DNA from 2 places in the Paenibacillus sp. J31R30 genome. Region 1 is predicted to be linked to the other one. Evidence: riboswitches for the same ligand, from Rfam matches in the RefSeq annotation. Region 1 holds a riboswitch; the other holds the start of a gene.
What was found. A riboswitch is a leader RNA that binds a small molecule or an ion and turns the genes downstream of it on or off. The one in region 1 is predicted to bind thiamine pyrophosphate.
Positions count from the first base shown of each region.

Region 1 (16,048 bases):
ACCTGAGGATCGCTATCAATGGGGTGCTGCCAAAGAAGGCACTGTGTTAGAAAATGGCACGATGGGCCATCATAAAACCAAAAGTCGCTCAGGCTTTTTGCAAGGCTCGGGGCTCCGTCACATGGTGAGCGGCTTCATCCAGCAATTTCAGATTAAAGCTGGCTCTCAAGATACCAAAGTGAAGTTCCTCTCCGGCGGTAATTTGCAGAAGCTTATTGTAGCCAGAGAGATTGCGCAGAAACAACCTTTCCTCATTGCAGCCGAGCCTACTCGCGGTGTCGATATTGGGGCCATGGAATTGATTCATGAAGAACTCCTCCGCAAAAGAGATGAACAGGGAGCTATTCTTTTAGTCTCCTCCGAATTAACAGAGATTCTCAAGCTGTCCGATCGGATCGTTGTCATGTATGAAGGACGAATTGTCGGCGAATTATCCGCAGAAGAAGCAACAGAAGAGCAAATTAGCTTATGGATGGCAGGAGGAAATTCAGATGCTTAAAAGTCGACTCAATCTAAGCGCTTGGATTCAACCGCTGCTAGCCGTTATTATTGGTTTACTCGGTGGGGCGATTGCCATTACGCTGATTGGCGGGTCCGTCGTTGAAACATACACCGAGATGTGGAAAGGTGCCTTCGGCAACTTCTTCTATTTCACGAATACGTTAACACGCGCCACGCCACTCATTCTTGTTGGGTTAGGCGTTTCCATCGCCTTTCGTGCTGGATTTTTCAACATGGGTTCGGAAGGCCAAATGATTCTTGGCGCTTTATCCAGCGCCATGGTTGCTCTGTATCTGCCCGGACCTCCGCTATTTAAATTGCTGGCTGCCATCCTTGGCGGCATTCTAGCAGGCGGCATATGGTCAGCGTTCGCAGGCTGGCTTGACGCTAAATTCCGAATGAATTTGATCATTACAACGTTGTTGCTTAATTATATTGCGGCTTTATTCGCAGGATATTTAGTTGCCTATCCGCTCAAAGACAAATCAGGTTCAGCAGCGCTCGCCCAAACGATGATGATTGATAAGAGCGTATGGCTTCCCAAGTTGTTTCAAGGTATGAGCGTTCATCCTGGCTTCATCATAGCGATTGGATTAGCCATTCTCCTGTTCTTGTTCATTAAATATACCGTTGCTGGTTATGAAATTCGGATGCTGGGCTATAACCCGCTATTTGCAGCCTACGGCGGAGTAAATAGACGAAAAGTCATGCTAACGAGTATGTTCGCCAGCGGCGGCTTCGCTGGACTTGCTGGAGCCATCGAGGTGCTCGGCATGCAGTATCGCTATACGGATGGCATGATATCGAATCCAGGCTACGCTTGGTCAGGCATCATGGCGACTCTGCTTTCGGGAGCTCACCCCTTAGGTACAGCCATCGCCTCTCTTCTCCTTGCTGCCTTGCAGACCGGAGGCATGGGTGTTGAACGGAATACAGACATTCCACTGCAGATATCCAGTGTTATTCAATCATTGCTCATTCTTTTTGTAACTGCTAAATTCAGCTTTACCCTATGGAAACGTCGGAAAGGAGGCAAGAGCGATGGAGCATCTTCTTGATGTGTCTTTATTTAACTCCATGCTTCGCATGGTCGCTCCCATTCTTCTTGCAGCACTCGGCGGGGCGATCTGTTCGCGGGTCGGATTGTTTAATGTCGGCTTGGAAGGGTTCGTCTTGGTCGGCGCCTTCTCGGCAATAGTTGGCAACTACTACACAGGCAACGTATTCCTTGCCGTGATCATAGCCATTGCCGTAACCATGCTGTTTTCACTGATATTTGCTTATATGAGTATCCATTTGCAAGCGAATGTCATCGTCGTCGGTATTTCATTCAACTTCTTAGCCTTAGGATTAACCGCTTTTTGTTTGAAAGCCATTTTTAATGTCAAAGGCGCTTACTATGATAAAAATATGATCGGACTTCCGAAGTGGGACATCCCCTTCATTCAAGATATCCCTGTTATTGGCGGGATCATTTCCGGACATTCCCCTCTTGTTTATCTAGCTTTTGTGCTTGTATTCGCACTTCAGTATTTACTATTCAAATCAGTAATCGGCTTCCGTATGATCGCTGTCGGGGAAAACCCGGTTGCCGCGAAAAGTATCGGTATTAAGGTCAATCGGATGCAGTACTTGGCTGTTCTCATCTGTGGTGTCCTTTGCGGACTAGCTGGCGCACAGCTTTCACTGGGCCAAGTGACCATGTTCACCGAAGGCATGACCGCAGGCCGCGGCTTCATCGCACTCGTTGCAACCATGCTGGGACAGGCCAATCCGATTGGCGTCATGGCTTCCAGCTTGCTGTTTGGTTTAATGGATGCGTTCAGTATCCGACTTCAAGGCTTCTCATTACCAACCCATTTCACACAAATGCTGCCTTATATCGTGACATTGCTTGCGATGCTGTTCTTCCGTAAAAGCAATTACTTGGCGGATGCCCAGAAAGCGAATGGCAGTTCGCGATAAAAGAGATACGCATAAGCTTAGGAGGATGGCAGATGCATAAAGACACCAAAGCGGAACGCATCAAGCGCATGCAAATTCCCGCTGTAGAAGTTCCACTAGAGCTTGCTGGTCGAATTCCGCCAGGCCAGGCGGTTACGGAACGCTTCCCCATTTTGCATGAGGGCGAAGTACCGAACTATGATATGGCGGAGTGGTCACTGCGCGTTTTCGGACAAGTAGCCGAAGAGAAAACATTCAGCTACGACGACATACTGGCCCTGCCTCGCACGCAAATCCAGTGTGATATTCACTGTGTAACCCGTTGGTCCAAGCTGGATACGGTATGGGAAGGCGTGCGCTTCAGAGATTTCCTTCAACTAATCGATGTTAAACCAGAAGGCAAATATGTCATGATTCATGCGGACAATGACTATGAAACGAATGTGCCGCTCGCTGATCTGATGGGTGACGATATCTTATTGGCTATGACCTTCGATGGCAAACCACTCACGCTTAAGCATGGCTGGCCGCTTCGTCTCGTCGTCCCTCATCTCTACTTTTGGAAAAGCGCCAAATGGATTCGCGGCATCGAGTTTATGGCGGAAGACCGCGAAGGCTTCTGGGAGCGCAATGGCTTCCATAACGTCGCCGATCCGTTCCAAGAGCAGCGCTTCTCAGGTGAGGCTATTCCCATCCCAGAAGACGAGTGGGTCAGAAAGGAGTTCGATTAAGTTGCTTTTACCTATCTTACAAGTCAATTCGGAAGACTTAACTCCTTATGCCATCGTGTGCGGCGACCCGTTCAGAGCAGAAGCTATTTCGCGCAAGCTGGACAACGCACGCGAGCTTTCCTTCAGCCGGGAATACCGGACCTTCGTTGGCGAAAAGGAAGGCGTTCCTATCACTGTTGTCAGTCATGGTGTCGGGTCGCCAGGAGCGGCAGTTTGCTTCGAGGAGCTCATCAAAGGTGGCGTCACGACGCTAATTCGCGTCGGCACTGCTGGATCTTATTCCGCCGATGTGCCACCTGGGAGTCTCGTTGTAAGCACCGCAGCGGTACGCGAAGAAGGCTTAACTCGCCAGTTGGTGCCACATGGCTTCCCTGCGGTTGCTGATCACACGGTTACCCGCGCGCTGTACGAAGCCGCTTCTGAAACCGACGGACTCGTGAAGCAAGGAATTACCGTGACCTTGGACGCTTTCTTCCAAGGCGTCGAGGAATTCCCTCATCGTAAATACAAGCAAGCTGGCGCATTAGCGGTCGAGATGGAAATTGCCGCCCTCTATGTCATCGCTTCCCTTCGTGGTGTGCGTGCTGGAGCCATCGTCGCCTTGGATGGCTATGCCGATGCCGATCTGCGGGAAGTATACAATCCGCATACGGATGTCGTTTCTGGCGCTATCGAGCGGGAGATTGATGCTGCGATTCGTGCGATTGTGAAGCTGCATACGGAAGGTAAATAGAGATAGATAAGCTATCTATTCAGTTAGCAGCTCCACCTTATTGCAACCACCAGCTTACATGCACCACCTTGGCTGAGAAGTGCAAAAGTGCATCTTTTTTCTAATAAATCAACGATTTCGGCTGAAATTGATGCGAAAAGGCATCAATTTCTACGATTTCAGCCCTTTCAAGACCTTTCCGATCCAAAAGGATGCTTTTTTGCACTTATTTAAAACGTTCAAGTTCATTCCCCTGAAAAGGATGCTCTTTTGCATTTTTGCCACCAAATAACCAAACAAAAAAAACCTTCAATCCCACTTACAGTGATTTTGAAGGTTTTTTCTCTTATACAATTATGCCAACCATTGCTTCACTTTCGCTGAGAAGTTATTCAGCATCTCTTGTGAACCAAATTGACCGCTGAAATCTTCGATTCCGAGGTAGCCGTCGTAGCCGACTGCTTTCAAATCGCCAAGTACTTGCTTCCAGTTCACGATACCCGCATCAATCGGTGCCCATTCGCTTTTCCAAAGCTTAATGCCGTCTTGTTCCTCGCCTGTAAGCGTCCATGCGGCATTCTTAACATGCACGTGCGCAAGGTAAGGTCCGAGCAATTCAAGGCCCATACGGTGGTTCTCGAAGCCCTCATGCACCATGTTACCTGCATCGTGAAGCACACCAATGTGGTCGGGGTTGAAGCCAGAAACGAGTCGGTGCGCCAAGCTTGCGCTGGTCGAAATCGTTTGGTGATGGATTTCAATCAAGCCTTTCACGCCATACTGCTGCGAAAGCTCTTGGCAATGGTGAAGGTAGTCCACCGCTTTGGCGAACAAATCGTTGTAGTTTTTGCTTTTATCGTAACCAGGCACGCCTACACGAATGAACGGAACGCCTATTTTTTGAGCTGCTTTGAAGACATGCTCCGTTTCTGCTACATCACAGTTATTCAAATACGGTGTAATGCTCAGATTCACTAGGTTTTCATTAAGCGCCGCTTGCTTGAAGCGGTCTAGTTCTGCATCCGAAGCCGATGGATCGATGGAGCACAGATTGTTTCTCCAGAAGGATGGAGTCTCTCCCACTGCGTCCGCAGGGATATCTTTGAAGCGCCACTCAATGCCAGTAATACCAGCAGCAGCGGCCGCTTTAGCAAGCTCTTCAGGTGTTAAATCTGGTGTTGCGACAGTAAATACGGATAATTTCATATATAATCCTCCTTAAGTATAAGCAGATCAGGTTGAATGTTTAACTCTCCTATATTTTGCAGTATAATAAAAACGTATTCATTGCATTAATTGGGCAAAAGTTTGCTTATATTGACTAGGGCTCATATAGAGGAGATCTTCACATGCAGGAAATATATAACAATCTCAATCGGATGATCAGTTTTCGACATGCGGTCACCCATAATCCAATCCCGCTGGATTTCCACCAGCACCAGGATCAATATGAAATCTACTTCTTCCTTACAGGTGACGTTCATTATTTTATCGAAAAGCAAGTATATCCCCTGCAGTATGGCGACCTGCTGATTATGCATAGCAATGAGCTTCATCGGCCTAATTTTCAATCGAAAAAACAGCGTTACGAGAACGTCGTTATTCATTTCAATCCCGCTCTGTTGCAGCAATTCAATTCTCCACAGTTCAACCTGTTGGACTGCTTTGATAACCGCGTTTTTGGTGAGCAAAATCGGATGAGACTGACGCCGCCGCAAATCGACGACATCATGAAGCTCTATGAGCGCATGGAAATGTATCGGCGTCCTCAAGCACTTCCAGGATCAGAGATCCTGTACGTTTCGACCTTCATTGAACTGCTCGTTTTTATTAATCGGATCTTTCAGAATCAAGGCAAACAAGAAGAGCAAGTCATGATGCCAGACAAGCTCTCCTCCCTATTCACTTACATTGACGAAAATCTAGATCAAGACCTCTCCCTCGAGGTATTGGAGCAGGTCGTCTACATGAACCGATCGTACTTATGCCGTCTGTTCAAAAAACATACAGGCAGCACGATTCACGAGCATATCCTGTTCAAGCGTATTGCCAAGGCGAAGCATTTGCTGCGCGAGGGCTCCACAGTCACCGACACTTGCCAGCTCGCAGGCTTCAATGACTATTCAAACTTTATTCGCACGTTTAAAAAGGCTGTCGGACTGCCGCCGCGGCAGTACCAATCGCAGCAGCGACGAGTTTAAAAGGCCGAAGCTCACCTTGGAAAATCGCAATCCCCTTTGAACATTCAAATCCATCCGTAGGAGTTGATTCCATCTGTCACACGATCAAATTCAATCCACTCAAGGACTAGCCCTTCTTGCCCGAATCCGTGAGTATTGCACTACGCTGCCAGAAGTAGAAGAAAAGGTAGATGGCTTTGGCCACACCACCTTTCGTGTCAAAGACAAACCTTTTATTTTTATGGGCGAGACCGATGGCCAAATCTCAACATCACTCAAAACGAACCTTACTACGCAGGAGTTCCTCTTAGGTCAGGACGGCACAGCTTATCACAAAACGCCTTATATTGGCCGTCATGGCTGGGTTAGCATTTTGAACGTTGAACTCGTGCCATGGACAGAGATTCAGGACTTGATCGTGGAAGGGTATGCGCGAACTGCGCCAAAGAAGCTCGTCCAGCAGTTGAAAGTCACAATGTCATAAAGCTTGTTTGCAACAAAAAAGAGGTTGCCCACGTCTATAACGACGATGGACAACCTTTTTTCATAAAACGGGCAACCTATTTCAGGTTCTCCGGATTCAATACGAGAAGCTCTGGCAATACGAACAGGCCGTCCTTACGGATCAACACATCGTCAAACCAAATTTCACCGCCGCCGTACTCAGGACGTTGAATGTTGACCATGTCCCAGTGCAACGAGGATTTATTGCCATTGTAGGCATCATCATAACAATTCCCTGGTGTGAAGTGGAAGCTGCCGTCGATTTTCTCATCGAACAGAATATCCTTCATCGGATGCTTGATATAAGGATTCACGCCAATAGCGAACTCACCAACGTAGCGTGCACCTTCGTCCATATCGAAAATTTCGTTGATGCGATCCGTGTCATTCGCTGTCGCTTTAACGATTTTACCATTTTCGAAATGAAGCACAACGTTCTCAAAAATAAAGCCATCATGCGGTGAAGGCGTGTTGTACGAAATGATACCGTTAACGGAATCACGCACTGGAGCGGAGTACACTTCGCCATCTGGAATGTTCAGCTCTCCATCGCATTTCACGCCGCCGATGCCTTTGATCGAGAACGTCAAATCCGTGCCAGGACCAACCAAACGCACTTTGTCTGTGCGATCCATAAGCTCTTTCAACGGATCCATCGCTTTGGACATTTTGCCATAATCCATCGTACATACATTGAAGTAGAAATCCTCGAACGCTTCTGTGCTCATACTAGCCAGCTGCGCCATGGACGACGTTGGGTAGCGAAGAACAACCCATCTTGTATCTTTAATACGGACATCAAAATGAACCTGTTGATAGTACACGGAATTGTACAACTTCATTCGATCAGCCGGAATATCCGACAGTTCATAAATATTTGCGCCGCCGCGTACACCTATGTAACCTTGCATTTGTTTCATTTGGAACGCATCAGCATCCGCCCACGTTTGCATTTGAGCTTCAGTACCGTTCATAACGAGCTCGCGAATCACCGCATGATCACGCAAGTTTACGAAAGGATGCGCGCCAGCAGCGTGAACCTTTTTCACGATTTCTTTCACCAGCGCAGAATCAATGCCGTACGCTTCAATTAAAATATTTTCTCCAGCTTTCGCTTTCACGGAGTAATTCACCAATACATCAGCAAGCTTAGTTAATCTAGGATCCAACATGTGTTATCTCTCCTCTTCGGTGGCGGGTTCGACGGGGTCAAATCCCCTCTCATGCGTCTGAAAGCCGACCGTCGTCAAATAGAACCAGTCCCCATTCTCTTCTTGCTCAGCGTCCAGCTCATAGATTAAAGCGCGGAATTTCCTCAACCATTCGGTAAATTTCGCTCTACTCATCTGCACTTCAACCTGCGTCATAAGAATAGGCCATTGGGATCTGTCGGGGGACGGAATTTGAAACGCCTCTTCTGGCGCATGAATTGCTCTGTTTCTAGCATGTCCAAGTACGCTCAAAGTACGTTCTCGGTAATAATTTTCTACTTCCGAAACATATGGGAGCAAGTTCTCGCCAGGCACAAAACCACGTGCTACAGCACGATAGAATTTTTGTACAATACCATTCTTAAGCTCCGTACGAACAACAAAAATTAAATTATGACGCTCAAGCTCATTCAAATGATAATGCACCTTTGCGCGCGCCATCCCTAACAGTTTAGCCAACTGCTGGCCGGTATAAGCCTTCTCTATGAGATAAAGCAGTACTCTAGCGCGGAGTGGATCACTAATTGTTTTGAGTTGTTCGAGTTCTTCAATGATATAAACAGGTTGCAGTTTCATCGTGGATCCGACCTCCCTCTCTAGTACCAAGTTTAACGTAGATGCCATCTACTAGAACGAGTGTATTAAACTCGAAAAAGCCCTCCGACATGCACTTCCTGGTCAACTTTTAATCTCTTATCAAGATTAATTAAACGACGGTCAAATCTTTTTAACCGTATCATAATGCTAAACAGAATCTATGTCAATTGCGGTTTAACTACCTAATGATTCAGTACGAGACCTTTTTCCATGCGACATTTCACCGCTTTAAAGGATTACCGAAATTAAGCTTTCTACTATGGTAGCAAAAAGGGACGTTTCTGTCACCAATAAAGGTAGAAACGTCTCTAAGAAAGTGAAAAGCCGGGCTGAACTAGCCAGTTCATCTGTTATTCGTTATCCTAGTACGCGAAAGTGAGGATGGTATAGTTCCGGCAGAAACTTTGGCGTATTCATCTATCAATTGTTTAAGTCTAGTAATTTCAACGAACAAATAATGATATCAGATACTCAAAACCACACAATTTCAACGAACAAATAATGATTTTTGTCATTCGTTACTCTGAGCGTGGAATGAGGGGTGGTAAGTAGCTACTTGCAGAGCAGCTTGCGTAACGCCTCGGCAGCTTCACGCGGTGAGCGCGCACCCGCGATGGCGCTAACCACCGCCACGCCGTCCGCCCCAGCGCGGATGACGGCGCCTGCATTCGTGGCATCGATGCCCCCGATGCCCACGAGCGGCAGCTGGATGCCGCCTGCGCGCATCCGCACAATAGCGGCAGGCCCCTGGACCTCACGCGCATCGAGCTTCGTGCGCGTGGCGTACTGGGGGCCTACGCCGAGATAGTCGGCGCCTTCGGCCAGCGCCGACTGGGCTTCGCCCAGATCGTGGGCCGATACGCCCACGATCATATTAGGCAGCCGCTTCCGCACGGCAGCGGCCGGAGCATCCTCTTGGCCGATGTGGATCCCATCGGCCTCAAGCTCTAGAGCCAGCCGTTCATCATCGTTCACGATGAACGGGATCCCGCGCTGCGCGCAAAGGCGGCGCAGCCGTGCGCCTAGCGCGAGCAGCTCCGGCCCCTGCAGGGCGCCGGGGCCCTTCTCGCGCAGCTGAAACATCGTGATGCCGCCGTCGATGGCGGCTTCCAGCACTTCATACGGGTCAGCCCCTGCACAGTTAGGGCTGCCCATCACCAAATACAACCGCAGCGCCTCGCGCAGCTGCACCTCATTCAAGTTCATAGCACACCTCGCGTGGCAACATCTTTGATATCAACAGCACGAACACCCTGCTGATACGCCCAATGATTCGTCGGACCATGCCCGCTTCCGATATGTAAAGGCTCCGAAATCGCAGCCTGGATGAAGCTTTTTGCCAGCTGCAGGGACGCCTTCGTTGTAAGTCCCTGCGCCAATCCCGACGTCAAAGCGGCCGCAAAAGTACAGCCTGTTCCATGCGTATGCGGGGTAACCAATCTTTTCGAAGTAAACTCGGTAAAAGAAGCTCCATCATACAGGAGGTCCGTCGCCTGCTCAGTATTCGCTTCATGGCCGCCTTTGATCATCACGTGCTTGCAGCCGTATGCATGAATTCGTATCGCTGCCTTCTGCCGGGAGTCCCCGTCCGTAATCCGCATCCCGCTAAGCGCCTCTGCTTCAGGGATATTCGGTGTTACTACATCAGCTAGCGGCAGCAACTCCTGAATCATCGCGTCAATCGCCTCTTGCTGCAAAAGTGAAGCCCCGCCCTTGGCTATCATCACCGGGTCTACAACAATTTGCTTCCAGCCATATTGATTAATCGCCGCCGCCACAATGCGAATAATCTCTCCGCTGAAAAGCATCCCCGTCTTCAAGGCATCAGGTCGCAAATCTTCCCCAATGGACGCCAGTTGGCGCTCGATCGCTTCCGCGCTCATCGGGTAGACCCCTTGCACCCCCAGCGTATTCTGTGCGGTTACTGCCGTAATCACGGACATGCCGTACACGCCGAGTTCTTGAAATGTCTTTAAATCCGCCTGAATGCCAGCTCCACCGCCACTGTCGGAGCCGGCAATCGTCAATGCTTTGTAAATCGCCATGGTTCTCCCCCTCTCGCACTAACCTTCGGAATTATATGACCTAACGGTCAAGACAGACACTATCGATATTCGCATAACTATCTCCATAATCTAACGGACACGACAGCCGTTATACAGCCGAATTCTCCAAGTAATCGGGAAATTCTACTATATAGCGACCTCTGTGTCCGTTAGTGTTTCAAAACATTATATATAAACCAAATAACGTATTCTGTGCCCGTTAGCCAAAGCCAACCTACACCCGGCTCAACCCATCCATCGGACTGCTCGCCGACGCGTAGCGCTTCTTCGGAATACGCCCCGCCTCAAAACCAGCGCGTCCCGCTTCGATCGCGAGCTTCATGGCGTATGCCATTTTGACAGGATCCTTCGCACCAGATACTGCCGTGTTCAAAAGCACACCGTCTGCTCCCATTTCCATCGCCAACGCCGCATCCGAAGGTGCACCAATCCCTGCATCCACGATCACGGGAACTGTCGCCTGCTCGATGATGAAGCTCAAGTTCAGCGGATTAATGATCCCCTGCCCCGTCCCGATCGGTGATGCGCCAGGCATAATCGCATGTACACCGAGTGCTTGCAGACGTTTAGCCAGCAATACATCATCCGATGTATACGGAAGCACGATAAAACCTTCCTCCAGCAGCATTTCTGAAGCTTTCAGCGTTTCAACTGGATCGGGCAGCAGTGTCATTTCATCGCCGATGACCTCGACTTTGATCATGTCGCATAGGCCTGATGCCTTCGCTAGTCGCGCGATGCGAACGGCTTCTTCGGCCGTCTTGGCACCAGCGGTATTCGGAAGCAGCGTGAAATTCGCTGTATCCAGCATCGACAAGAAATTCGGCTGACTCGCCTCAAAAATATTCATCCGCCGTACTGCAAACGTCAAAATTTGGGACTCACTGATATCCACCGCTTGTTTTTGAATCTGAAAATCAGGGAACTTCCCCGTACCTAGCAGTAAACGTGAACGAAACTCATATGGACCGATTTTTAACATGTGTTTATCCTCCTCCAACGAAATGAACGATCTCAATTTTGTGACCTTCTGCAAGCTCGGCTCCAGCGTGATCCTCTTTATGTAAAATGGCTGCGTTATGCTCCACCACGAGCATTTTGTCACTTAAATCGAAGTGAGCGAGCAGCTCCACAACGGTCCGAATCGTATCGGGCACGTCTACTTGTTGACCATTAATGTGTAGTTTCAAATCTAATCAATTCCTTCCCTGTGGCTGAAAATACGTCCTCAACCTGATGACTCACTCGCGTAGTATCTGGCGAAAAATCTGGGCTGAAGGCCTCCAACCAAGGGGCTAACGCTTGTATCCCTTGTTGGCCTACGCCATCTCCGCCTACAATCCAATCCGCCATCACCTTCCCGGTGATCGGACTTAGCAGGATCCCGTTGCGGTAATGCCCGCACGCTGTATACAAGCCTTCCACCGTCGGCACTTTGCCGATGTAAGGCAGTCCGTCGGCAGTCTGCGGGCGCAGCCCCGACCAAGCCTTCTCCCACTCTGCGTCGCCGAGTGCGGGCATCAGCCCCCTCGCGCGTTCCATCAGCTCGGCTATGCCCGAGAGCGACACCTTGCGGTCATAGCTGTTCGGCACGACGGTCGCGCCGACTACCAGCCGTCCGCCGGCTTTCGGAACGATATAGCACCCTGGCGTGAACAGGGTTTTCTTCAAGACAGGCTTCGGCGTCCTAACGGAGAAGCACTCGCCCTTCACGGGATACATCGGCAACTCTATGCCGATGCTCCCAAGCAGCTGACCGCTCCACGTGCCTGCGGCGACGACGACGTGGTCGCTGTAGAGCGGACCGGCGGCCGTCAGCACGCCGATGACGCGCTCCTGCGCGGTCAGCAGCCCTTGCACCTGGGCGAACGGTTGCACGTTCGCCCCAAGCACCCCAGCCGCCTGCGCGAATGCCGCCGCAAGCAGCGGAGCATCTACCTGCCCATCCTCGGGCAGGTAGAGGGCTCCGCGCGTTGCTCCGCTCAGCGCGGGCTCTATGGCCGTGGCTTCAGCAGCGCTGAGCCACTGGGCCTTCTCGCCCGCCGCGTGTTGGAGCTTCTCCCGCGCGCGCAGCTCTAGCTCTTGAACGTCGCTGAGCGCGACGTTCAGCAGCCCCTCACGGACGAGACCGATGTCGATGCCCGTGAGTTCTCGAAGTTCCCCGCTTAGCTCGGGGAACATAGCACGGCTCTTGCGCGCCCATTGGAACAGGGCGCCGGTGTCCTCCATCTCGGACTGCGCGCCGAGCATGCCTGCTGCCGCAGCCGAGGCTTCTGTGCCCAGCTGGCTGCGCTCCAGCAGCGTGACGGTCTGGCCTCTTTTGGCCAAGTAATAGGCGATGGATGCACCAATAACACCACCGCCAACGATGATGACATCTGATCTAGTTGTTGCTGACATTAACTCACCTCTATCTGCCTAAGCTCATCGTGATAGGCTTGAACGGCTCCGAGAGGATCCGCCGCTTCCCATATTCCGCTCATGACTGCGATGCCAGCTGCTCCTGTATCCAGAACAGACCTTACTCTCGCAGGCGTCATTCCGCCAATCGCAATCACCGGAATATTAACGTGATTAACTAAATGTCGTAATGGCTCCAAACCTCTTGGCGGCACTCCCTGCTTCGAGTTTGTCGCAAAAATATGGCCGAACATGACATAGTCGGCTCCTTCTTTTTCACGCCATTTCGCCTCATCTGCCTGATGCACAGAGACTCCGATGCGCTGTATCCCTCGACACAATTCATCTTGAATAACAAGCGATGGCGTCGTGCCTGGAAGCTGAAGCCCCCCTGTCTGTAAGGCTAGCGCAATAGAAGGGAAACCATTGATGTACAGACTTTTAGCTGGAATCCCTTGCTCCAACAAGTACTGTACACCGATAAACACTTCGTCCAAGGACTTCGTTTTCTCACGAATATGAATTGCTGTGACATACGGATGAATCTGTGCCGCAATCTTCGCTATCTCTGACCATGTAATCTTCCCATTGGATACGACATGCAGCTCTTTCTCCGACACCTACAGCCCACTCCTCTCCACCAAATATCACTTGTGCTCATAAGCAAGCAAACCATCCTGACATCGCCGTTAAATATAAAAAAACCACTTTCCTCCGGAAAGTGGTTGTAGGCTGCCTCATCATAAACAGATATTAAATCGGCTCCAAAGCTCGTTCCACTTTCCTCCGCTGGCATAAACCAGATCAGGTTCAAAGGGTTCAGTCTACACTGTCTCAGCCTCACGGCGCCCCTAGGGATTCATTCGTATGCAATTACTCAATATCATAGCATGACAGCCAACACTTGGAAATAACAAATTTCCTATTGAAACCATTTCCAATACTTCTCGTATAGCATATCAGTAAATCTTATATTAAAGGGGTGTTTTCAATGGAACCATTTGTACTGCCTGAACCCGATCGACGAAGACCAACTTCGCTTCCGCCAGGCTTGATGACCAAAATCATAATCGGCCTTATTGTCGTTCTCGTTCTTATCTTTGGTAAGTCCACCTTCTATACGGTGCAGGAGCATGAGAAAGCGGCCATTTTGACATTAGGCAAATATACGACGGAGAAGGAAGCCGGGCTTCACTTTAAACTCCCTTTCCCTATTCAACAAGTCATTGTACTGCCTGCCAAAAAGACACAGCGTATCCAAATCGGCTTCCGTGAAGCCAATGGTAAAATTACACCCGTCGAAGAAGAAGCGATGATGATTACGGGGGATGAAAATATTTTATCCGCTGATGCCGTTGTCGAATGGAATATCAGTGACATGCGTAACTACTTGTACAACATTGATAATGCCGAATTGTTCCTTCGCAATTCCGCGAGTGCAGCGATTCGTTCGGTGATCGGCGCTACAGCGCTCGACTTTGCCATTACAGAAGGAAAAACAGAGGTCCAAGGCAAGGTCAAAGAGCGATTGATTGAGATGCAGACCAAATATCAAACAGGCATCCATATTGTCGATTTGAAGTTCCAAGATATCGAGCCGCCAGCGGGCGATGTGCAAAATGCTTTTAAAGACGTAACGAATGCTCGCGAAGAGAAAAACACGAAGATTAACGTGGCGACGAAATACGAAAACGATATCCTTCCAAGGGAGCGCGGTAACGCTCAGGCTCTTCTTGAGAATGCCGAAGCTCAGAAGAAATCACGGATTTTGAATGCGCAGGGGGATGTAGCGAAGTTTAACGCCCTCTATGCGGAGTATGCGAATAATAAATCAGTCACAGAGAGCAGGCTTATCATCGAGACGTTAGAGAAAATATTGCCGAATGCCAAAATTTTCATCAGCGATAGCACCGGCGAAACGGTTAAATATTTACCAATTAATGAGCTGCTGCGCACACCTGCTGCTGCAACAGGCACGACACAAGGAGGGACTGCGAAATGACCTTACAAGGCAAATGGATTTTTAGATCCATCATTGGTGTCGTTCTCGTCTTTTTCTTCCTGATCTCCATTTTCATCGTCAAAGAAGGGCAATACCGCGTCGTTCTCAAGTTCGGAGAAGCCGTTCGAATTCAAACGGATCCTGGCATTCATTTTAAAATTCCATTCATTGAATCGGTTCGTACGCTTCCCAAATATCAGATGGTGTATGATAGCAAGCCTACTTCCATTTTGACCAAAGATAAAAAGCCGATCGAAGTTGATAACTATACGGTATGGCGGATTGTTGATGCTCAGCAGTTCCTGCGCACGATTCAATCGATCACTGGCGGGGAAGAGCGCATTGATGCCGCTGTGTATAACACCGTTAGACGAAAGTTATCGGAGATCAATTACAGCGATATCATCAGCGAAAACACGCAACGTGGTAACCTCAATGATGAGATTACGAAGGAAGTTTCGGAGTTGATGGAGCGCGATAACTACGGTATCCAAATCGTCGATGTTCGTATCAAACGTACCGATCTGCCGGATTCCAACAAGCAAAGCGTGTACAAACGGATGATTTCTGACCGTCAATCCATTGCGGCGAAGTACTTATCCGAGGGGGATGAGGAGTCCAAGAAAATCACCTCCAAAGCCGACAGACAGGCAAGTGAGTTGATTGCTCAAGCCCAAGCAGATGCGAAGAAAATTGTTGCTGCAGGCGAGCAGGAGGCCGCTCAAATTTATAACACCGCTTACGGCAAGGACCCTGCCTTCTACAATTTCTATCGTACGCTGGATAGTTACTTGGTCTCATTTAAAGGAGAGCCGGTCATCATGCTGCCTATCGATTCTCCTTACACGAAAATTTTACTTGGTAAATAAATTGGTTATCTCTCAGAGCATGTCATCTACGGATGGCATGCTTTTTTATATTCATGTCATTAACCTTCCTCCAATCGACTCTTATCTTATGTTAATTGATCTGCTACAATTGTATGATCATCATCAATTCGGCTTACGTATGCACCCGTTCTGAACTGGTCACGAAAGGATGTTCACCTAGATGCTGCCTCAGTTAAATCGTCAATTAGAAAAGATTTTGCCGCTCATCACACCCATCAGTGTCCTTGTCGGGGTTCTACTCGGGAGCCACTTATCTGGATTCACCTATTTATCACCATGGTTATTTGCCTTCATGACCTTCTCGGGGAGT
Region 1 is NZ_JCAUAV010000004.1:145,265-161,312, forward strand. Features, by position in the region: gene AC58QO_RS17585 (ABC transporter ATP-binding protein) at 1-499, shown strand, start outside; gene AC58QO_RS17590 (ABC transporter permease) at 492-1,559, shown strand; gene AC58QO_RS17595 (ABC transporter permease) at 1,543-2,466, shown strand; gene AC58QO_RS17600 (sulfite oxidase-like oxidoreductase) at 2,499-3,176, shown strand; gene AC58QO_RS17605 (nucleoside phosphorylase) at 3,178-3,909, shown strand; gene AC58QO_RS17610 (sugar phosphate isomerase/epimerase family protein) at 4,243-5,094, opposite strand; gene AC58QO_RS17615 (AraC family transcriptional regulator) at 5,238-6,089, shown strand; gene AC58QO_RS17620 (MmcQ/YjbR family DNA-binding protein) at 6,235-6,552, shown strand; gene AC58QO_RS17625 (aminopeptidase) at 6,629-7,744, opposite strand; gene AC58QO_RS17630 (ArsR/SmtB family transcription factor) at 7,748-8,359, opposite strand; gene thiE (thiamine phosphate synthase) at 8,933-9,586, opposite strand; gene thiD (bifunctional hydroxymethylpyrimidine kinase/phosphomethylpyrimidine kinase) at 9,583-10,425, opposite strand; gene AC58QO_RS17645 (thiazole synthase) at 10,661-11,428, opposite strand; gene thiS (sulfur carrier protein ThiS) at 11,433-11,636, opposite strand; gene thiO (glycine oxidase ThiO) at 11,620-12,846, opposite strand; gene AC58QO_RS17660 (thiamine phosphate synthase) at 12,846-13,466, opposite strand; TPP riboswitch at 13,611-13,709, opposite strand; gene hflK (FtsH protease activity modulator HflK) at 13,838-14,848, shown strand; gene hflC (protease modulator HflC) at 14,845-15,717, shown strand; gene AC58QO_RS17675 (bile acid:sodium symporter family protein) at 15,899-16,048, shown strand, end outside.

Region 2 (16,048 bases), on a different contig from region 1:
TGGCAAGACAAACAGCCCTATTACATGGCGCTATGTGAAGCGCATCTGCAAGAGCTGTTTGTGTATCTCCAGCGAGAGTGGGATCAAGCTGCCACGACCTCGGCAACCGCACTTCTCGTAGAGCAAATGAAGGGGTATATCCAGAATCATTACCGCGAGCATGTAACCAAGGATGAGCTAGGCGCCTGCATCAGCCGATCTCCGAATTATGCGGCGTCTCTTTTTCGCCAGGTCACAGGTCAGACCATCAGTGATTTCGTGCACGTCACGAGGATCAAAACAGCCGTCTATATGCTGCGTCATTCCGCACTGACCGTAACCGAAATAGCCGAATTTATCGGCTATAACGACCCTTCTTATTTTTACCGTGTCTTCCGCCGAATTACGGGTTTAGTGCCTACCGAGCTAGTTTCAGATCGTGAAGCGATCCGCAAATAACTACATCGTTCCGCCGCCGAGTCGCACGTTAGCAGGGATTTGTTCAGGACCTTTGTTGATATAGTCGTAAATAAATGTACCCACGCTGGCTTCATCGTATTTAGCAAGCGCCATGGTTTTCGTCCAAGCGGTCACGACAACTTCTTGATCTGCAGGTACATCTGGGTTAGGTACAGCGAGAACGCCAGCACCAGCGGTCACGAAATGAGTCATATATTCGATTTGATCGAGCAGCTCTTTCGGTGCGTCGGGATGGTAATGGATGATGATATCGCCGTGCTCCAGATTGTGGACAAGCTTCTCATAACCCGGTCTCTCCTTATAGAAGCCAAACTTCAGATCGTGAGGGCTGTGTGTGCCTGAGGTAGGTATTTTCATCTCGTACATTAAAGTGCCATCCTTGTGATCCCGTCCAAAGTCCTTATCTGTTGTGACCTTAATAGGTGCGTGGAAATTAAGCTTGTCTAGACTATACTTACCGGCGGAGCTTTGAATGAGTGAAGTACCTACACTGCCAATAGCGATAATGAGTAGGGCGTGTGAAATAAGGAGCCAGGTTTTATGCTTCTTTTTCAGGGCTTGCTTTTCGGCTTTTTTCAACCGAGAGGTATTATCTTTGTTCATTCTTGCTGCCAGCACATAGCCAATAATCGCTGCAATCAGCATGGCTAGTCCGATATAAAGCAACATTGTCATCGTTTCAGTCCCTTCCTGTATGGTGGAATGATCCTTCCTAGATAAGCTTTCTTAATTGAGAAAATAATGAAGACACTACAAATTGTAGTTTTTATATAGGGTAGAAGTCAACTTCTATTATGAACCAGATTTCGGCAGCTCAAATAGAGGATTTTGGGACCTCTTTGTGGAATAGTGTTGGAAAATGTCTGAATTTGTAGAAAGCAATAGGAGGAGTAACGATGTCTGAGCAACTGCTCGAATTAAACAGAAGAAATGGCTTAATGGTTAAGCTTTTATGGGCGTGTCTTGCACTTGGGGTCGCGGCTGCGTATACATCTGTATCTATGATGATAACCCTTTCTTCGGTTGGCGTACCGATTGCCATTTTATGCACGATTTTAACGTGGAAGAAGATTGCGATTCCGTATACGAAGTATGTTATTGCGGTCGGGCTTAGCGCGATTTCCTATTTTTTCATGTCGAATAGTGCTTCGTTATTTGGTCTATTTATTCTGTACCTAAGTCTAGCCCTCATTTCTTTATATATGGATTATAAGCCGCTTGTGCTGAATGGTGTGCTGGGTCTTATCAATATGAATTTTTACATAACAACGCTAACTCCAGCGGTGGATCCGATCGGGGTGAATGCTTTTTATTTGCTCACGATCATGACACTCATCGGTCAAGGTCAAATCGGTACAAGAATGCTAACGAATGTTGCCAAAAGCGCAAAAGAATCCGAACTGTCTCGGTCGAAAACAGATGAAGTACTCTCAGGCGTGCGTACGACGACAGAAGTGCTTGGTACATCAAGTGGAAACTTGCAAGAGAATGCTGCTGTGACAGGTAGAATTACGGAGGAAGTGGTTGCTGCTTTTCAGGAAATTACAATCGGTATTGAGTCACAAGCGTCCAGCATTAACGATATTACATCAGCCATTCAGAATGTGAATGAGACGGTTGAACAGACCACTGCGGCATCGAATACGATGAGCAGCAGGTCGCGGGATACGGCGAGAATGACGAACGAGGGCAAGACTCAGATGGAAGATTTGTCGCTCAAAATCAATGATATAACCGTCATCGTCACTGAGACCTCCGACATTATGAATGAAGTGAATGAAGAGAGCGTGAAAATTGGGAACATTGTTTCCACCATTGCCGAGATCGCGAATCAGACGAATTTATTGTCGTTGAATGCTTCGATTGAGGCTGCTCGTGCAGGCGAGCACGGGAAGGGCTTCTCCGTTGTGGCGAATGAAATTCGGAAGCTGGCGCAAAATGCACACATCGCATCGACTGATATTTCGGAAATCCTCGGCTCGATTCAGGCGAAAGTCGTGACAGCTGTTGAGAAGGTTGCCGTTGGGATTACAGCCGTAGAATCAGGTAAGAAATCGACAGATAGCGTGAACCAATTGTTCGAGGTTATCAACACGAATACAGTGGAAGTCATGGCGCAAGCAGAGCATCTGCAACGCATGAATCAACAACTGCAAGTCTCCTCACAGCGTGTCGCAGAAGAGATGACGTCCGTTGCAGCGATCACAGAAGAGTCGGCAGCTTCCGTTCAGGAAGTATTGGCTAGCGCTGAAGTTCAGCAGCACCGCGTACAGGATATTGTGGACAGCATCCGTCAATTGAGCGGGTTAACGCAGGATCTGAAACATCTGATCGAGAAATAAGCGTTATGCTTTCAGTCTTTGGGAAAAAAAGGATTGCCAAAAAGCGGCTAATCCGCTACAGTTAAGCCAAATGAATAGCAACACGGGTGCTTGATGAAGTCAGGCTGAGATAGTGGCCCTATGCCACTGACCGTTAATCTGATCTGGATAATGCCAGCGTAGAGACCTTATGTGCTTTTTATGCACGAATGTTCAAGCCTGCCGTTAATCCGGCGGGCTTTTTTTGTCCCAAGGGGCGAAGAAGACCATGTATCCAAGGTTGGCGTGTTCGCCTATCTCATTGACAAATATGGATTTGGGAAAAGGAGTCGAGTAGAAGATGGCGCAAAAGGAAGCAAGAAAACAAGGGTTGAAGCTGACCGATATTTTGATCACGATTGTGATATCCGCGGTGTTCGGTGTGATTTATCGGGTATGGGGACCGTTGTACGATCTGATGAAGCCGCTAGGCTTGCATGTGGAGCAGTTAAGCTATGGGATGTGGTTCATGGCAGCTACCTTCGCGTTCCTCGTTATCCGAAAGCCAGGAGTTGCCCTATTAGCAGAACTGGCGGCAGCAACAATTGAGGCGTTGTATGGCGGGCATTGGGGAGTGGGGACGCTTGTATTTGGTTTACTTCAAGGGCTTGGTGCGGAGCTAGTGTTTGCGGCATTCCGCTATCGCCGTACGAATGTTGGGGTAACCATCCTCGCGGCTTTCGCTTCAGCGATCATGTCCATCTTCGTGGATACCTATTATGGCTATATTGAACAGCTCAGCTTCTGGAATTACGTATTGTTCATTAGCCTGCGATTACTGGGCAGCGCTTTGATCGCTGGCGTGTTCGCGTACTATTTAACGAGTGCATTGTCTCGCACAGGTGTACTGAATCTGATTCGTCCGGTGTCCAAAAAAGATTACGACGTACTGGGGTAACAAGATGAGTGAGGGAATGAGCGTTACGAATCTGAGGTTAAAATATCCTGGCGATGACGCCCCCCTGATCTTTCAGGGGGTTTCCTTTTCCACCAGGCCAGGCGAGAAAGTACTGCTTCTGGGGCCAAGCGGCTGCGGCAAATCGACCCTGCTTCAGGTACTAAGCGGGATCGTGCCTGACATGATCGAGCTGCCGCTGAAAGCGGATGAGATTCACAGACCTAGCCGGTGGGGGTATGTGTTTCAAGATCCGGATACACAGTTCTGTATGCCTTATATTGACGAAGAGATCGCGTTCGTGCTGGAAAATCAGGAAGTGCCAAGGGAAGAGATGCCTGCGCGTATTCGGCATTATTTGGACTTGGTTGGGCTGCAGATGAGTGATGCGCACACGCTGATAAGTACGCTGTCTCAAGGGATGAAGCAGCGGCTAGCGATTGCTAGTGTGCTGGCGCTAGAGCCAGAGGTGCTCTTTCTCGACGAGCCCACGGCGCTGCTAGATGATGAGGGCACGAAACAAGTATGGGACACGATCAGGAAGATAAGCGGGGACAAAACCCTTCTCATCGTAGAGCATAAAATTAGCGGCATGTTGGATTTACTCGATCGATTGATCATCCTGACACCCGAGGGTAGGGTGCTAGCAGATGGACCGCCGCAAGCCATGTTCGAGATGTACAAAGATCAAATGAGGGAATATGGCATTTGGTATCCCGCGGTGTGGGAGGATTATGCCAAGGAGCAAGGAAATAGGGCTGTTGCGGGAGTGCTGGAACAGGGGATCAGTCAAGAGCTAGCGGGAGTGAGAAGAGACGACCCGAGGAGAGCACCAGAAGGCGCAAAGTCCCTTGAGCCCGTTATGGTTTTTCAGGATTTCGCAGGGCTTCGCGGCGGGCAGATCAGGACCTCTGTGGATAACTTTAGCGTCTATCCAGGTGACTGGATCACCGTTATCGGTGCCAACGGTGCTGGCAAAAGCTCGCTCCTCCTCGCGATCATGCGGCTCATCCCGACCCGCGGAAGCTGTGTGATCGCGGGTGTGAAGGGCAACAAAGTCGAGCAGCTTGCGGAGCAAGTCGGCTTCGTGTTTCAGAACCCAGAGTTCCAGTTCGTCACGAACTCCGTGGAGGAAGAGCTGAGCTATGGCTTGCCAAAGGGTCAGCAGAGGGGCCAGTGGGCAGCGGCTGAGCAGCTACTCCAAGAGTACGACCTGCTCGCGCTGCGCGAGCGGCACCCGTTCCAGCTCTCGATGGGCCAGAAGCGCAGGCTCAGTGTGGCGTCCGCGATGGTTCGCGGGCCGCGGATCCTGCTGCTGGATGAGCCCACCTTCGGGCTCGATGCGCGCGGCACGCTGCGCATGCTCGAGCAGCTGGAGCGGCTGCGCGCCAGCGGAACCGTGATCGTGATGGTGACCCACGATCACGAGATCGTCCAGCGCTGGGCCACGCGCGTCTGGCAGGTCGAAGCTGGGCGCGTGACGGAAGGCGCGCCCGCGCCAGCTCGATTAGCCACGGGAGGTGAGCCGCAGCTATGCAAATAACGTTCAGCTTTCGCGAAACGTGGCTGCACCGGGTGAACCCGGGGGTGAAGCTCGTCTTGTCGATTCTGCTATTCATCGTGGTCGTCTTCACCCATAATATCAACATGATGCTGTTCCTGACGATCGGCGCATTGCTCCCGCTAGCCTTGTTGTCGGGTCATCCAGCCAAAAGATTGCTGCTGTATACTTCGCCATTTCTGCTGCTTTTTGTGTCATCCTCAGCTGGGATGATGATGTTCGGAAACGGAGAGACCCTATGGTTTCACTTGGGGATTATTCGCATCACCGAGGAAAGCTTCTACCGCGGCATCCATCTTGGTTTGCGCGGTATGCAGGTGGCCGCCGTAGGCCTGCTGTTCAGTTTGACCACGCGGCCTGTCGCGTTGTTCTACGCGATGATGCAGCAGTGGAAGGTCGCGCCGAAGTATGCGTACAGCTTCCTGGCGGCCTTGCGCATGCTGCCAGTCATCCTTGAAGAGCTGCAGACGCTTCGCTATGCGCTCAAGGTCAGGGGCAAGCGCAAGCAGCGGAATCCGCTGACGTCGTGGTACACCACGATGCGGATGATCGCCATTCCGCTGCTGGCTCAAAGCATTCGCCGTGCCCACAGGACGGCGGTGGCGATGGAAGCGAAGCGTTTTTCGATGAGTCGTAAACGCACGTACTATTATGTATCCTCCTACTCCAAGTTGGATGTGTATTACAGCCTCTACTGGGTCATGCTCATTGCAGCAGCTCATTGGCTAGCGGTAACGTGGCCGCTTCTGAGCAGTGTGGATATCCGTTGATTGTGTAGGAGAAGTAAATCAAAAAGAGCAATCTAACCCCTTATGAGGATTGGATTGCTCTTTTTCATTATTCGCCCCATTTGAGCATTAGGGTGACTCGGCAGCATGGATTTCCGGTGATGCGTGGACCAACCACGAACTGTACAGCACTGGGAGAGTAGCTAGTTTCGATATTCGAGTCACTACCGAAGGTATTAACGATACGATCTACTTCTTTTTTGTTGCCGCTTTGAGCATTCGTCATTAATTGCTGTGCGATTGAGGGGTCTGTGAGCTTTTTGACGACCATGGAGGCATCCTTTAGCAAGTGCTCAGAGATCACGACTGAATTAGAAAGCATTTTGGTATCCACTGGCGGAAAGTCGCGGTCCCACGCCCAGTATGGTGCATAGTGATAGGGATGAACTGGATACAGATGATACTGAACTGGGGGATAAGGATACAAGGTTGGGTCGTTGTACATCGAGACCGACCCCTTTCTGTAAAATGATGGGCACTAGCAATATATGTATGATGTAGGCGAGTGTGCATCCTCGTACAAAAAAAGCTCCCCAGGTGGGGAGCTGCATTCCTTCGTTCAACTTCACTTTATTTCGTTAGTGTAACGTAACTAGTAACTTTTACACCCGTTGCTGAAACAGCTGTAAGTTCAAAATATGTCACATTTCCCGTTACATGCACGATGCCATCGGAATCAACGGATACCGAGCCAACAGTGGAACCTGCTTCGCCTCGCACATCATTCGTGATAAATAAAGTGCCTAGAGCAAAGTTGTAATTAGGAATGTCGAGGCCCTTGTAAATGTTTCCATAGCTATCTGTAGCCGTAAGATCCATGGCTGTGTAAGCGTTGAAATTAGCTTTGTACACATTGTCAGCTACATCTATTGCCATGAGTTCAGTAATGGAAGTTTCCCCTGCAGTCAAAGTCTTCACAGTAACAGGATCACTCTGGACAGTTACGCTGACATGCAGTTGTTTGGCTTCCCCTGTACCAATTTGCACAATAACACTTACGTCAGTAGTTCCTGGTTTGATCCCCAGCACGTAGGCATGATGGTCGGAAGTAAGGCCTACTTTGGCAATGCTAGGATCTAAAGAGACAACAGACTGTACAATTCCCGGAATGGCAACATCTTCACCAGCAGGTGATGTGAATTTTACTTTGATCTCTTTTGCAAATTTACTTTGAGTAGGATCTTCAGCTATCGTTTTTGTGATGATACCTGTAGCCGAGTTAGTTAAACCACTATCGATGACACTAGCTAAATGGTAATCACCTACAATGGATACATTGCTTGGGGTAGATGGTGATACGACCGGCGGCTTCTGAGCGTTAAATGCATCTTGAGCCCCATATGAGCTAAGAACGAGGTCCTCACGAGTCGCGGCTTGGTCCCCACCTTTGCTAGTTGGATGAATACCTAGTGCAGTGGCCTGCTTAACCGCATCAGTGTACCAAGGCGAACTGGCCATAGAAACTGTTTTTCCTAATCCTTTAAGAAGCACGGTATCCAACTGGGCCGCGGTAACGGATTCGCCAGGGTGGAAGGTTGTATCTGTAACGCCGTCGATGAGACCGGCTTTTTTGGCCGCTTCAATATAAGGGATCGCCCAACCGTTAGCCGTGTCATTCGCATGAACATCCGTGAAGCTGGACACGTTAATAGTAAGATCAACCGGGACATTGTAGATTTTCGTAGCCACTTTAGCGAATTGAGCACGAGTCATATTTTGCGCAATTCCGAAAGTTGTATCCGAGACGCCTTCGAAAATACCATCAGCGATCATACGATCGATTTTGGTCTTCAAAGCTGCGTTGCTTCCAGCTAAATCTGTAAAATCAGCGCTTGTTTTAACGGCAGCGGAGGCAGGTTGAACGAGTGCCAGAGAAGTGAATAAGGATAAAGCCATGGCAGCCGTCGAGATCAGTGTAAGTTTTTTATTAGATTTCATATAGGAAGGCCTCCTTGGCATGTTACTAGATTTGTGTTTCTAGCAGATCAGGACATCTAGTATTTCACGTGCTTGTCTTGTTGCTACAACTATAGCTTGCCTGAGCATCCACGTCACTGTCAAATTTCTGGCAGTCGAACCAAGAGAGTGCTAAATTCATGTGAAGTTATCTTTCCTTCCGACGGATAGAACACTGAATAGGACGTCTGACTTGCGTGAAATTGGTCCACTGAGAATGATAATTATCCTCATTTGCTAACTTTTAATTAACTACTTTACAAATGTAAGTGAGTTGAGGTAGACTGAACTCAACAAGATAACATTTGGAGGAGGTAGAGATCATGGGTAAATGTGCATGCGGAAACACGCAAAATGTTGAGGGGAACTGCGACGGTTCACACGCGAAAAAAGATAAATAAGGTATGATACATAGACGATTTGAAAAAGGATCCCGCGAGGTTAGGCTCGTAGGGATCCTTTTTTTGCGCGTAAGTGGTCAAAGATGCTACAAGGCACTTATTTTGGGAGAAAACGGCGAAACGGTGGGAAATAAGTGCGTAAGTGCAACCTTTTAGACCGAAAAGGTGCTCAGAAGTGGCGTGGTGGCGGAAATAGTTGCCTATTTGCATGTATGTTAGATCGGGCGGTCCAGCCGCTGGAAAGGTTGCCTTTTTGCACTGTTGCAGCCTTCACAAAAGAGAGGCCCCCGCCATATTCATGGCTTGGAGGGTCCCTTGCTTAGATTGTTGGCTGTATGAGCACTGCGCCATCGTGTCCGATGAAGACGGAAATTGAAAATGCGTGTGGGAACATGTACAGTTAAGTTATGATATTAGCTGAAAGTGGGAGTGGGAAGCATGGAAGTGAAAGAAGCGATTCGCCAGCGGCGCAGTATTGGGAAACTCAAGCAGGATCCCGTCGAGCACGCGCTGATTGAAGAGATATTGGAAGCGGCTGTCTGGGCACCGAATCACGCGAATACGGAACCTTGGCGGTTCTGGGTGATGTCGGGCGAAGGCAGAAAACTATTAGGGCGCGGATACGCCGAGGTCGCCATTGCGGAAGCGAAGTCAGGTGCAGATGCGGCACTGACGGAGGAAGAAGAAGAGCAGCTTCGCAACAGCACTGAGAAGAAAGCGTTTCGAGCTCCGCTCGTGATCGCTGTAGCTGTGTCTCCGTCCGAGAAGCCGGTCGTACCCGTGATTGAGGAGTATGCGGCTGTGCACTGCGCTGTACAGAATATGATGCTAGCCGCGCATGCGCTGGGCTTGGGCACGATCTGGCGTACAGGTGATCCCACGTATCATCCGAAAATGCAAGAGAACTTCGGTCTCTCAGGCAAAGAAGAGATGGTCGGCTTCATCTACGTTGGTTATCCGGAAGTCATTCCAACGAAGGCGGCGCGTGTTCCTTTTGCCTTGAAAACGCAATGGGTAACGGAGTAATCACCCCGTCACCAAATTAGATATAGCACGCGTGTTGAAGGGGAGCGTGACCGTAAACACGGAGCCTTCCCCCAATCGACTGCTCACTTCGATGGTCCCTTCATGGGCCACAATCAATTGCTTGGCGATGGCGAGACCAAGCCCCATACCGCCGCTATTACGGGCACGAGCTTCGTCCATTCGGTAGAAACGCTCGAACAGGAACGGCAGATGCGCGGCATCGATGCCCATGCCAGTATCGCGAACGGAGAGACGAAGGTGACGATCACCCAACCTCTCTATACATACTTTGACCTCACCACCCTCGGGCGTATACCGGATGGCATTGGTCAACAAGTTATAGAACACTTGCGTCATCCGATGAGCGTCGACCCAGAGAACGGTATTCTCCACAGCGCCATGAAGTGAGAGCTTCACAGCCTTACTCTGTGCATCTGGCGCAAGATGTTCCACAATGCGTTCTAGAAGACTATGCATATCAACAGGCTTCCGTTCTAGCGGAAGCTTTTTGGCTTCTGCCAGCGATAGCTGATGGAGGTCATCAACAAGCCGCGTTAAGCGAATGAGCTCATCCTGCAGCGGCAGCAGCACTTCCGGCAGAATGGGATGCGCCTCCTGCTGGAGCAGTTCAAGCTTACCGCTGATGATAGTCAGCGGTGTCCTCAGCTCATGCGCCACGTCAGCGGCCATGTTCCGGCGCAGCATCTCTGCTTGCCCGAGCTGCGCAGACATCACATTAAAGGCTTCAGCTACCTTGCCATACTCATCTCGGCTGGTCACAGGCGCTTGAATGCCGTATTCGCCTTTGCCTAATCGATCGAGCACAGGAATGAGCGAACGAAGAGGAGCGGTTAGTCGTCTAGCGAGCCAATAGATTAGGAAGAAGGAAAACACCACGAAGACGAAAGTCCCTGCGATGAGCAGGAAACGGGTCGAGCTGAGAACGCCAATGCGCAGCTGGGACATCACTTCCGCACCTGCATCATGGTAGATCAATGTGCCAATCCGTTCGTCACCCAACATGAGGTTGCTGCGAATGCCGAAGGTTCGGACTCTTTTAACCGGAGTATCCCCGCTCGTCAACACGACATGGGAATCCGGAGCCATCAGGATCACACTTGCCCCTTTTTCCCTAAATGTCTTAGGAAGGTGAGCTGCCCAATAAGATTCAATCCCCGTCCATGTCTCTCCAGTCGTTTGATAGTATTGCAGGAGAGACTGTGAAACTTCGCCGATTTCATCCTGCCGCGAGGCTTCGACCATCACCTGCAGCACATCCTTCGTCAAGAACTGTGTGACCACTGCAAAGATGATGCCCATTCCCACAATGAAGGAAATCATCGTAATAAACAGCTTGCGCCTTACACTCATAGCTGATCACCGAACCGATAGCCGAATCCATATACCGTCTGCACGAAAAGGGGAGATGAAGGATTGTCCTCAATTTTCTTTCTCAGGTGACTAATGTGCGCATCTACGGTACGTTCGTCGTTCAGAAAGTCATCCTCCAACGCGCTTTGCAGCAATTGTAGTCGGCTGTACACAATCCCTGGTCTCGCTGCCAATGTGATTAACAGCTTAAACTCCGTTGGCGTGAGCGAGATCTCTTGGCCCCGTTTACGGACCAGACATTTCGCCTCATGAATCGTCAAATCGCCGCGTTGTAGTTCCTCCGCTTCGCCCTTTTCATGGAAAGCGAGCCTTCTCAGGACCGAACGAATTCGGGCTGCCAGCTCCCGCAGGGAAAATGGCTTCGTCAAATAATCATCGGCGCCGACCTCAAGACCCACAATTTTATCCGTCTCATCCGTTCTCGCCGTAACCATAATGATCCCGACGTGGCTGGACCCGCTGCGCAAACGCCGACAAACCTCGATTCCGCTCATTTCTGGCAGCATCCAGTCTAGGACAACGAGTGCAGGTTTATGTTCGTGGGCGAGCGCCAAAGCTTGCGTTCCCGTTGTAGCTGTTACAATATGAAAGCCTTCCTGCCGCAGATAGGGCTCCATGAATTCAAGCACCTGTCGCTCATCATCGACGAGTAAAAGCGTATGTGTCATGCCCATAATCCTCATTTCCATAACGAATTAAACTTAGTATACCTTTACTCTACCAGCTTGTGGGGACATTCATCCAAATCGCAACGCATCTTCACAAGTTCACAACATTGTGAAGGTATAATGCTCCTTAGTTAACGCATGGGGAGGATTATCAATGAAAAAATTAAGTCCAGTCGGCATGAAATGGTTGAAAATTGTGCATATCTCGCTTGTTTCGCTATTTTTTGGCGGCATCATGAGTTCATTAGCCTTAAATATGGGCATTAGCCTTGCCACCTATGATGACACACTTGCAACATATAAAAGGATTGTGGTCATCAGTGACAGCATTATTCGAACGGGGGCGGTGGGCACATTGCTTGTAGGCTTTTTGTATGGCCTGCTGACAAGCTGGGGGTTTTTCAAGCATCGGTGGGTCACCGTGAAATGGATTCTTTTTGTCGGACAGACCATCATGGGCATATTCGTTGTGGATAAGTTAATGCTGGCCAATATGACGCTTTTAGAAACGGAAAAAGCACTGGCATTAACGAATCCAGAGTTTCTGCACAATCAGACGATGCGTCAATATGCGATCTACGTGCAAGTCGCTGTTACGGTGTTTATCCTTTGTATTTCGGTGTTTCGGCCGTGGAAAAAGAAAAAGCAGGCTGTTGCAAGTTAGCGAGTAGAATAGAAGATGAAAGAGTCCATAACTCGAAATGGGAAGAAGAACTAGTGGCGGAGTAAAAGCCATGGGTTCTTCTTTTTTTTGTTTAACGTAATAAAGGAAATCGTCGAACCGGTTTCATGATTTATTTCATTTTTTATGCTGAAAAACCTAGAAAACCCTTGAAATTAGTGGAAACTCCCTATTTACAAAGCTTGTTTTATTTACAATTCATTTAACCAGCCATGAAACTGCCTTGATAAAACCGGTTTACTATTAAAGAGAAGTGAGGCGAGCCCATATGGCAAACATAGATGATGTTGCGAAAGTAGCTAGGGTGTCCAAAAGCACCGTTTCAAACGTGTTTAGTAAGAAGAGACCCATTAGCAAGGAGGTGTCACAGCGCGTTCTGGATGCTGCTCTGGATCTGAACTACAGACCGAATTATTGGGCTCGAAGTCTAGCGAACAAACGTACGAATATTATTGGACTTAATATGCCGGGTGAACAGGTGAAATTTAGTCAGTTTCATCTTGGCCTTTTTAATGGTGTGTTAAAAGAGTGCTATAGCCAGGGTTATCGTTTGCTTGTAAACACACTGTCGACCCAATTCTCCAAGCAAGTTGAGTATGTAGCGACAGACCCTGTTGATGGCGACATTCTTCTCGATCCCGTTGAAAATGATGAACGAATCTCAGAACGAATCATGCGAAATCTACCGCTCGTAGTCATTGGAAGACCGCATCGAGAGTTCGAATCCCGTGTGTCATATGTCGATAACGACAACATTGGTATGGGACAACTTGTTACGGAACATCTGCTGCAGTTAGGCCATACGCACATCGCATTTCTGAACACACAGAAGGAACGAACAGTATCGCAAGATCGCGAAATGGGTTTCATTAGAGCCTTCCAAAAGGCAGGTGTGTCTTTTGAACCTAAGCTCATCGTCTATAAGGATGGGAAAATAACATCGACGGTTTATGGCTATCAGATGACCAAGCGACTACTGGTTTCTTACCCGCAGATTACGGCCATTATTACCGATTCAGATAAAGTTGCATTAGGCGTTTACCAAGCTGCCGATGAACTTAAGCTGCGAATACCAGAAGACTTATCTGTGTTCGCTTTTAGCGACGATTCGATTTATGCTCCTGAATTTAAACCGCCGCTGACGGGTGTTAGGCTGAATGGAGAAGTGTTAGGGAGTGAAGCAGCCAAGCTGCTGATTGAACAGCTGCGTGAACCGAACCCCATTGTCAAACGCATCTTAATTCCAGCAAGCCTCGTTTTTAGAGATTCATGTGCCAAAGTGAGAACAGATACTAACAAATAGAGAAGAACCAAATAGGAGGCCATACCCATGTTGAATAAAAAAGCAGGAATGATCGCAGCTGTTGCCCTATCTACAAGTTTACTTGTGACCGCATGCAGCACGAAAACAGGAACAGAATCACAGGCAAGCTCACCTAGTGAGACATCCAAGCCAGCCAAGCAAGAAACGCTGCGCATTCTCAGTGGTGTTGTCGGAGGGAAAACGCCAGAAGAGAATGCGTTATTTGAGAAGGAAGTTGAACGCTTGACAGGGATTAAGGTGACGATTGAGAAACCAGCAGCAGATTACGATAAGAAGCTTTATGCAGCAATAGCAGCTGGCGAGAAGTATGACCTCGTCTATATGGGGAAAGGCAATATGGACGTTCTAGTTGATCAAGGAGCTCTGCTTCCGTTAAACGATAAAATTAAAGCTTCTAAAGTATTATCGGATCCGAAAGTCATTCCTACCAAAGAATGGGACATGATTACTTACAATGGCGGGAAGATCTACAGTGTATTTAATAAATCAGAAGGCGGCACACTGCCGACTGTTCGTCAAGACTGGATGGACAAGCTGAAGCTGCAGCAGCCGAAGACACTGGATGATTTCTATCAAACCTTGAAGGCGTTCAAAGAGAAGGATCCAGACGGCAACGGCAAGGACGATACGTACGGATTGTCTACGGCAGGCTTATATGATATTCAGGGCTTTATGAGCGCAGCAGGTGTGAAATATAAATATGTGGTTGATGCGGCTGGTAAGCGTACGATTCCTTACGCGACAGATGCAGCGGTTCCTATCTACGAATGGTTTGCAAAGCTGTATAAGGAAGGCATTTTAGATCCCAACTTTGCGACCAATGATTCTGGCAAAATGAGAGAGCTTTTTCTAACGAACCGTGTAGGTATGGTTACGTACTGGGATGCATGGGTAGGTCTCTTTAACAATATGAAGAAAACGGATGACCCTAACTTTAAAGCGAAAGCAATTCCAGGTGCTGTTGGCCCTGATGGCAAAGTGATGCTTCGTCGTGGAGATCCAAGTGTTTGGGGAATTCCAGTGAATGCCGAGCATGTGGATACCGCTGTGAAGTTCCTGGAGTTTTGGCAGTCGGACAAAGGTAATATCCTGAGCACACTAGGGATTGAAGGGACAGATTACACAGTGAAAGACGGGAAATACACGTTAACTCCTGATGGTCTTAGCCATGGGATGGATCATGGAGCACCATTCCCGAACAACACTAACTTTAAGAATCCGATTGGCACATTGCCGGGTGCACTCGAAGGGCGCCAAATCATTTTTGATAACAACGCAACGATTGAGAACTCCACGAAAGATTGGCCTAATGCTGAGAAAATCGTGACGAACTATGCGTTCCAAGCGATGATGGGCAAAATGCCAGCGGCAGATGCTGTGAAGAAGATGCATGATGAGCTGAAAGCTGTGAACTTAATTGACTAAATGAGCAGAAGCGGGGGCGGGGGCTACTCCCCAGCCGCCGCTTTACTTTTCACAGACAAGGGGGAATAACAAGTGACGGCATGGGCTCGCTATCGTGTGTTGTATGTCATGATGCTACCAATTGTGATCTATTTTGCGATTTTCTCTTATTTCCCGTTGTTTAAGGGACTACAAATATCGATGCAAAAATTCCGTATGATCGGGGATCGTCCTTTCGTTGGACTACAGAATTACCAAGCGGTTTGGCATGATCCGATTTTCTGGCGCGTATTGGAAAACACTGTAGTGATTGGAGCGGGTATGCTCGTATTAGGCTTCTTTGCCCCAATTATTGTGGCTTTATCCTTGAATGAAGTACTAAAGACGTGGTTCAAAAAGCTGACACAAATGATCATATACTTACCGCATTTATTCTCTTGGGTTGTTGTAGGCGGGATTTGGATCATGATGTTGTCGCCAGACGGCGGATTTGTCAATGAGCTGTTGAAGCTGCTAGGAGCAGCGAAGCCGATTCATTTTTTTGCAGAGGTTGATTATGCGCGATATTTAATGATACTGACGAATACGTGGAAAGAAATGGGCTTTACCTGCATTCTCTACTTAGCTGCAATAGTCTCGATCTCCCCTTCCCTATATGAAGCTGCTCGGATGGATGGTGCGGGACGCTGGCAGCAAATTCGTTATGTGACCTTACCACAGCTTATTCCGACCATGAAGGTCGTTACACTTCTGAATATGATTGGTATGCTTCGTATGTTTGATCAAATGATGATTCTGAGTAATCCTGTTATTGCTCGGAAGGTTGATGTCTTGATGACATACACGTACCAAAAAGGGATCCTTGAGTTTAACATGGGCGTCGCTTCAGCAGCAGGCTTTCTGGTTGTGCTGGCAACGTTAATCCTGGTGTTTATGACTAGGAAATTAATCCGTTATGACGAGGAGTGAATTCGTATGAGGAATAAATCGTTAAATAGACAAGATTTCCCCTTTCAATTAGCCAACGGTCTATTCTTGCTGCTGCTCGTGGCTACCATGATTTTGCCGATTTGGAATACCTTTATGATTTCGATTTCCTCTAATATCTCGTCTATGCATGCAGGACTTCGGT
Region 2 is NZ_JCAUAV010000015.1:112,519-128,566, forward strand. Features, by position in the region: gene AC58QO_RS29760 (helix-turn-helix transcriptional regulator) at 1-438, shown strand, start outside; gene AC58QO_RS29765 (DUF3105 domain-containing protein) at 439-1,134, opposite strand; gene AC58QO_RS29770 (methyl-accepting chemotaxis protein) at 1,356-2,801, shown strand; TPP riboswitch at 2,874-2,984, shown strand; gene AC58QO_RS29775 (ECF transporter S component) at 3,121-3,717, shown strand; gene AC58QO_RS29780 (ABC transporter ATP-binding protein) at 3,734-5,257, shown strand; gene AC58QO_RS29785 (energy-coupling factor transporter transmembrane component T family protein) at 5,248-6,045, shown strand; gene AC58QO_RS29790 (YuzC family spore coat inner layer protein) at 6,113-6,508, opposite strand; gene AC58QO_RS29795 (S-layer homology domain-containing protein) at 6,634-8,001, opposite strand; gene AC58QO_RS29800 (nitroreductase family protein) at 8,859-9,446, shown strand; gene AC58QO_RS29805 (sensor histidine kinase) at 9,447-10,817, opposite strand; gene AC58QO_RS29810 (response regulator transcription factor) at 10,814-11,506, opposite strand; gene AC58QO_RS29815 (DUF2269 family protein) at 11,661-12,170, shown strand; gene AC58QO_RS29820 (LacI family DNA-binding transcriptional regulator) at 12,457-13,491, shown strand; gene AC58QO_RS29825 (extracellular solute-binding protein) at 13,519-14,937, shown strand; gene AC58QO_RS29830 (ABC transporter permease subunit) at 15,010-15,885, shown strand; gene AC58QO_RS29835 (carbohydrate ABC transporter permease) at 15,892-16,048, shown strand, end outside.
Region 2: it holds a riboswitch for thiamine pyrophosphate, as region 1 does, so the genes downstream of both, AC58QO_RS29775 (ECF transporter S component) here and AC58QO_RS17660 (thiamine phosphate synthase) in region 1, are expected to answer to the same signal.